Regions from separate parts of the Bradyrhizobium sp. USDA 4504 genome, predicted to be linked through region 2. Evidence: riboswitches for the same ligand, from Rfam matches in the RefSeq annotation. Region 2 holds a riboswitch; the other holds the start of a gene.
The links. Region 2 has a riboswitch for glycine ahead of ACVMB1_RS17695 (D-amino acid dehydrogenase). Riboswitches for the same ligand answer to the same signal wherever they lie in the genome.
Positions count from the first base shown of each region.

Region 1: it holds a riboswitch for glycine, as region 2 does, so the genes downstream of both, gcvT (glycine cleavage system aminomethyltransferase GcvT) here and ACVMB1_RS17695 (D-amino acid dehydrogenase) in region 2, are expected to answer to the same signal.

Region 1 covers NZ_JBSSGV010000001.1:3,954,936-3,958,344, forward strand. The annotation lists gene alaS (alanine--tRNA ligase) at 1-1,075, opposite strand, end outside; glycine riboswitch at 1,278-1,366, shown strand; gene gcvT (glycine cleavage system aminomethyltransferase GcvT) at 1,508-2,653, shown strand; gene gcvH (glycine cleavage system protein GcvH) at 2,673-3,038, shown strand; gene gcvP (aminomethyl-transferring glycine dehydrogenase) at 3,062-3,409, shown strand, end outside.
Region 2 covers NZ_JBSSGV010000001.1:3,786,922-3,790,330, reverse strand. The annotation lists gene ACVMB1_RS17700 (ABC transporter permease) at 1-160, opposite strand, end outside; gene ACVMB1_RS17695 (D-amino acid dehydrogenase) at 321-1,679, opposite strand; glycine riboswitch at 1,745-1,859, opposite strand; glycine riboswitch at 1,863-1,969, opposite strand; gene ACVMB1_RS17690 (M20/M25/M40 family metallo-hydrolase) at 2,062-3,192, opposite strand.

The sequences.
Region 1 (3,409 bases), 170 kb from region 2:
AGCGCGTCTCCTCCAGCCGCAGCGTCTCCTCGATCAGCTTCTCCGCACGGACCAGATCCGGATAGGCCTGGCCCATCTCGCGGACCAGCGCCCAGACCAGCCGATGCATCAGCGGCTCGCTCGCGCCCAAGAGCTGTGCATGGCGCATCGCGCGGCGCATGATCCGGCGCAGCACGTAGCCGCGGCCCTCGTTCGACGGCAGCACGCCGTCGGTGATCAGGAACGCGGACGAGCGCAGATGGTCCGCGATCACCCGATACGACCCAACGTTCTGCTCGTTCGGACCGTGCCCGAGGGTAGACGCGGCGGCATCGATCAGATTGCGGAACAGATCGGTCTCGAACACGCTCTCGACGCCCTGCAGGATGCAGGCCATGCGCTCGAGCCCCATGCCGGTGTCGATCGAGGGACGCGGCAGCGCTACGCGCTCCTCCTTCGTCACCTGCTCGTACTGCATGAACACCAGGTTCCAGAATTCGAGGAAGCGATCGCCATCCTCATCCGGGCTGCCCGGAGGGCCGCCCCAGATGTGCTCGCCGCGGTCGATGAAGATTTCGGAGCACGGTCCGCACGGGCCGGTGTCGCCCATCGCCCAGAAATTGTCCGAGGTCGGGATGCGGATGATGCGGTCGTCCGAGAAGCCCGCGATCTTCTTCCAGTAGCCGGCCGCCTCGTCGTCGGTGTGGTAGACGGTGACCAGCAGCTTGTCCTTCTTCAGCCCGAAATCCTTGGTGATCAGATTCCAGGCGAGCTCGATCGCGCGCTCCTTGAAGTAATCGCCGAACGAGAAGTTGCCGAGCATCTCGAAGAAGGTGAGATGGCGCGCGGTGTAGCCGACATTGTCGAGGTCGTTATGCTTGCCGCCGGCGCGCACGCACTTCTGCGACGTCGTGGCGCGCTGGTAGCCGCGCTTCTCGACGCCGGTGAAGACGTTCTTGAACTGCACCATGCCGGCATTGGTAAACATCAAGGTCGGGTCGTTGCGCGGAACCAGCGGCGACGAGGCCACGATCTCGTGCCCGTTCTGCTTGAAGAAGTTCAGAAATGTCGACCTGATGTCGTTGACGCTGCTCATGTTCATCCAATCGGAAAAAGGGGCCGGCCAGCCGCAAAAAGGCGTCATTTTCCGGCCGAACGCTTTTAGACATTGCCAGCTGCGGTGTCCAGAAACTGTGCAGGCGGATCATGGGCTTGCCGCGGCAGCACAAAGCCCATTGGATAGTTGCTGCAGCTGCGTTGACAGTCTTGGTGGCGCCGTGTTTTCTATCTACCTATACCTAGTCACGTCGGGAGAGACCGGCCTTATCGCCGGCGCCGAAGGAGCAACCGCCCCGGAAACTCTCAGGCAAAAGGACCGCGTGACGTCTGACATCTGGAAAGAGACGCTGGGGTTCGCCCCGATGCGTCCGCCGACGGGATAATACTCTCAGGCACAGCGACAGATGGGGCTTTCTGCAGGTTTCTCAAGGGGAAATAGGTCCCCGGCGGGAACCGCGAGGGCCCTGTGATGCTTGCGCGCGAAACCTCCCCGCTGAAACAGACCCCGCTGCACGCGCTGCATCTGGCGCGCGGCGCCAAGATGGTGCCGTTCGCCGGCTATGACATGCCGGTGCAATACGCGGCCGGCGTGCTGAAGGAGCATCTGCACACCCGCAAGGAAGCCGGTCTGTTCGATGTGTCGCACATGGGCCAGCTCGTGCTGAAGGCCAAATCCGGCAAGGTCGCGGATGCCGCGCTCGCACTGGAAAAACTGGTGCCGCAGGACATCGTCGGCATCGCGCCGGGACGGCAGCGCTACGCGCAATTCACCAACAATGACGGCGGCCTGCTCGACGACCTGATGGTGGCGAATTTCGGCGATCACCTGTTCCTAGTGGTCAACGCCGCTTGCAAGGCCGAGGACGAGGCGCATCTGCGCGCGAATCTCTCCGACGCCTGCGAGATCGTCTCGCTGGCCGACCGCGCGCTGATCGCGCTGCAGGGCCCGAAAGCGGAATCGGCGCTGGCGAAACTTTGTGCAGATGTCGGTTCGATGAAATTCATGGATGCCGGTCCGCGCCGCGTCGGCGACGTCGACTGCTTCGTCTCGCGCTCCGGCTATACCGGCGAGGACGGCTTTGAGATTTCCGTGCCCGCGGACAAGGTGGAAGCCCTGGTCACCGCGCTGCTCGACAATCCCGACGTGTTGCCGATCGGGCTCGGCGCGCGCGACAGCCTGCGGCTCGAAGCCGGGCTGTGCCTCTATGGCCATGACATCGACACCACGACGACACCGGTCGAAGGCGCGCTGGAATGGTCGGTGCAGAAGGTTCGCCGCAGCGGCGGCGCCCGCGCCGGCGGCTTCCCCGGCGCCGACAAAATTCTCGCGCAATTCGCAGATGGCGCTGCGCGCCGGCGGGTCGGCCTGAAGCCTGACGGCCGCGCACCGGTGCGCGAAGGCGCCGCGCTGTTCGCCGATGCCGGCTCGACCGAGCAGATCGGCAAGGTGACCTCGGGCGGCTTCGGCCCGAGCCTCAATGCGCCGGTTGCGATGGGCTACCTGCCCACGGCCCTTTCCGCCGTCGGCACCACCGTTTTCGCCGAAGTGCGCGGCCAGCGGCTGCCGCTGAAAGTCGCCGCTACGCCCTTCGTCCCCAATACCTACAAACGCTGAACGCCAAAGGATCGACCCCATGACGACGCTGTACACGTCCGACCACGAATGGCTCCGCATCGAGGGCGACGTCGCCACGATCGGGATCACCGACTATGCGCAGTCGCAGCTCGGCGACGTCGTGTTCGTCGAACTGCCCAAGGTCGGCCGCAGCCTGAAGAAGGCCGAGGCCGCCGCTGTCGTCGAATCCGTCAAGGCCGCCTCCGACGTTTACGCGCCGATCTCCGGCGAGGTGGTCGAGGTCAACGACGCGCTCGCCGCCGAGCCCGCGCTGGTCAATTCCGACGCCGGCGGCAAGGCCTGGTTCTTCAAGCTGAAGATTGCCGACAAGGGCGAGCTCGGCGGCCTGATGGACGAGGCCGCCTACGCCGCGCACACCGCCTAAAGGATCACCCCGAGGATCACGTCATGAACGCGCCCTTCAAGCCGATCAACGAAGCCGCCACCGATTTCGTCCGCCGCCACATCGGACCGTCGCCGCGCGACGTCAACGCGATGCTGGAGACGGTCGGCGCCGCGAGCCTGCAGGCGCTGATGAACGAGACGCTGCCGGCGTCGATCCGGCAGAAGGCGCCGCTCGATCTCGGCCGGGCGCTGAGCGAGACCGAGGCGCTCGCGCATATGAGCGAGCTCGCCGCGCAGAACCAGGTGTTCACCTCGCTGATCGGCCAGGGCTATTCGGGCACCATCCTGCCCGCGGTGATCCAGCGCAACATTCTGGAGAACCCGGCCTGGTACACCGCCTATACGCCGTAC
Region 2 (3,409 bases):
AGGTCCTGATACGTTCGAGCTGTTCGGGAGTCGCGTTGTCGCCGGCGAGGATGGCGGCCGGGTCGCCCGGCGTCAGCCGCAGCAACAGGAACACGAACAGAGCCACCACGCCCATCACGGGAATGGCGGCGAGGATGCGGCGAAGCAGATATCCGAGCAAATTTGATCCGTTGGGTTGTGGTCGATGAAGTCCCCAGCGGGACCGTTGCACACCAGACCGTAGCACAGATGGTAGCAGACTCACGGTAGAACTTGAGCAAGTCCCATGCCATCGGTGCTGCGGATTTTGCGGTGCAGCTAATCAGTCCTGTTGGCCGCGATTATTCCTCCGGTGAAGTTTGAAGCAGTCCACTGGAAGGTGGATTGATTTCAGCTTTGCGCGCGTCGGCGGGCACGTCGAGCCCGGCACCGAACGTCGGCGCCATCGGCGGCGTGTCGAGGTCGCGCCAATCGTCGATCGCCTGGGCCACCATCTGCGCCGTCGCCGCCGACAGTGTCCAGCCAAGATGACCGTGGCCCGTATTGTAGAACACGCCCGGAATCCGTCCGGCGCGAACCACCGGCATCATGTTCGGCATCATCGGGCGCAAGCCCGCCCATGGCACGACTTTCGACGTGTCGATCTCCGGGAAATGATGCCGCACCCAGTCCACCAGCGGTTGAATGCGATCGGCGCGAATGTCGCGGTTGAAGCCGTTGAACTCGGCGGTGCCGGCGACGCGGAAGCGGTCGGCGCCGAGCCGGCTGGTGACGATCTTCGCAGCTTCATCGAGCAGGCTGACGGTTGGGGCCGCATTCCGGCTTTGCGGCGCATCGAGCTGCACCGTGATCGAATAGCCCTTCACCGGATAGACATTGACGCGGTCGTTGAGCAGGCTGGCGAAGTGGCGGCTCGCCACGCCGGCGCAAATCACGATCCCGTCCGCCTGCAGCTGCTGGCGCGTCGCGACCGCAGCATCATGTGAAGCAGCTTCGTTCCAGCCGATGCGGAAGCCGTCATCGCCGTGTGCGATCGTGTCGACGTCGGCTTCATGGACGAAGCTCGCGCCACGGCGGATGCAGGCGTCGGCAAGCCCACGCGTGAATTTGTGAATATCGCCGGTCGCGTCCGACGGCGTGAAGAAGCCGCCATAGCAGGTTGTCTGCAGCGCGGGTTCGATGACGCGGATCTCGTCCGGGGTCACCGGCCGGCGGTCGAGCCCGCCTTGCTGCAGCAGCGCGTTGACCTTGAGGCCGGCTTCGAAGCCGGCCCTGTCGTGATAGACGTGCAGGATGCCGCGGCGTTCGAGATCGAAGGCAATGTTTTCGCGCTCTGCGATCGAGAACAGATGCTTGCGCGCTTCGATGGCGAGCTTCGTGGTCTCGATGGTGTTGCCGCGATAGCGCGTGATGTGGCCTACGAACTCGCCGATCCAGGAATATTTGTGCCAGCTCGGCTTCGGGTTCATCAGCAGCGGCGCGTCGCTTCTCAGCATCCAGCGCAGCCCCTTGAGGATGGTCGCGGCGCTGTTCCACACCTCGGCGTTGCTGGCGGAGAGTTGTCCGCCATTGGCGAACGAGGTTTCCATCGCGGCGTAGCGATGCCTGTCGAGGACAGTCACCTTGTAGCCGCGTTCAAGCAGGGCATAGGCCGTCGTTACGCCGGTGATGCCGGCGCCGATGATCGCGATGTGTGGCATGATAGTTGTCAGGCTCCCGTGGGTTAGAGTCGCCGAACCGCCGGTGAAACCGGCATCGGCGCCCCATCTGTCACGGTACCTGAGAGCTTGATCCGCATCGGGCTGTGGCCAGAAGCGAACTATCCCCTTCGGTGGACGTCATGGCCCTTGATGTGCGGCCATGTTCGTCTCTCTCCAGATCGTCCTGACGATACAGTCCTTTTGCCTGAGAGTTTCCGGGGCGGTTGCTCCGTCGGCGCCGAAGCCAACAACACGATTGTTGTCGGTTCGATCTCTCCCGCATCGTCGCGTTGGACGGCCGGACCGTAGGCGAAGCCTTAAAAATGGACAAGGCTAAATTTCGATCCGGCAGTGCCAACGTGTTGTGCAGTGCAAATCGATGTCAGTCCAGCGTCGCCAGCAGTGCCGCCATCAGGCGGCCGCGTTCGGCGAGGCTGTCGACCTCGATGTGCTCGTTGAGCGTATGTGCATCGGCGCCGCGAACGCCGAGGCCGTCGAGCGTGGGGATGCCCATCGCGCCGGTGAAGTTGCCGTCCGAGCCGCCGCCGGCGCTGCCGTGCGGCAGATCGAGACCCATCGCTGCAGCAAGGCCTTTTGCCTTTTCATAGAGCGCCATGGTGCCCGCATCGGGCTCCCACACCGGGCGGGTGACGCCGCGCGTCACCTTGAACGTCACGTCGTTGGCGGTGCCCGACAGTGCCAGCATGCGCTCGACGCCACGGTCGAGATCGGCCTGGCGCTTGGCCATGCTGAGCGCTTCGCCGGTACAGGTCGTCGCGACGCAATTGACCCACTGGCCGCCATGCACGATGCCGACCGAGAAGGTGCAGTCCTCGGTGGTCATGCCGTCGATGGCGATGATCTGCCGCGCCATCTCGCGGATCGCGGAGCGACCGGAAGACAGCGTTGCGCCGGCATGGCTGGGCTTGCCGGTGGCTTCCAGGTTGAAGCGCGCGATCGCATAACGGCCGGTGACGACGCCGTTGTTCGGACGGCCGGGCTCCGGCACCAGCACATATTTGTTGCGCGCGGCTTCCGCCTCGATGATGTCGCGCGTCGACGGCGTGCCGACCTCTTCGTCGGGGGTGAACAGCACGGTGATCGGCAGCGGAGTCGTGAAGGAGGCGCGCGCCAATTGCCTGATCGCCTCGATCGACAGGTAGTTGCCGCCCTTCATGTCGAAGATGCCCGGCCCGAAGCACTTGTTGCCTTCGCGCCGCCACTTCAGCTTTTCGATCGTGCCGACGGGGTGAACGGTGTCCAGATGGCCGGCGATCAGGATGCCGGGCTGGCCTTGTTTCGGATGGGGGAAACGGGCGCGGACGCAGCCCGCGAAGCCCTGGCGTCCGGCGATGCGCTCGATCGTCGCACCCATGATCGCCATCTCGCGGGCGGCGAGATCGAGCATGCGTTCGACCGCGGCGGCGTCCCAGGTCGGGCTTTCGCATTCCACCCAGCTGCGCAGGCCCTGCAGCATCGTTTCGGAATCAAAGGGGAGATTGGCGGGGTTCATCGTTGTTCTCTCTTGTTGTTCTGACGGCGCCGGCATCGCGCGCGCGTTACGAAAATCTCAGCCGACGATTTTGTAAAGCCAAAATCTGGCGCGCGGCCTCATTCGTTTGTGTACGTCCGATGCGACCTGAAACCGATTGACGCGCTTGGCGCTTGGTGCAAGTCTCAATTTCACAAGCCATACAGCATGTTAGTTCGCCTAAATAACGAACCACATG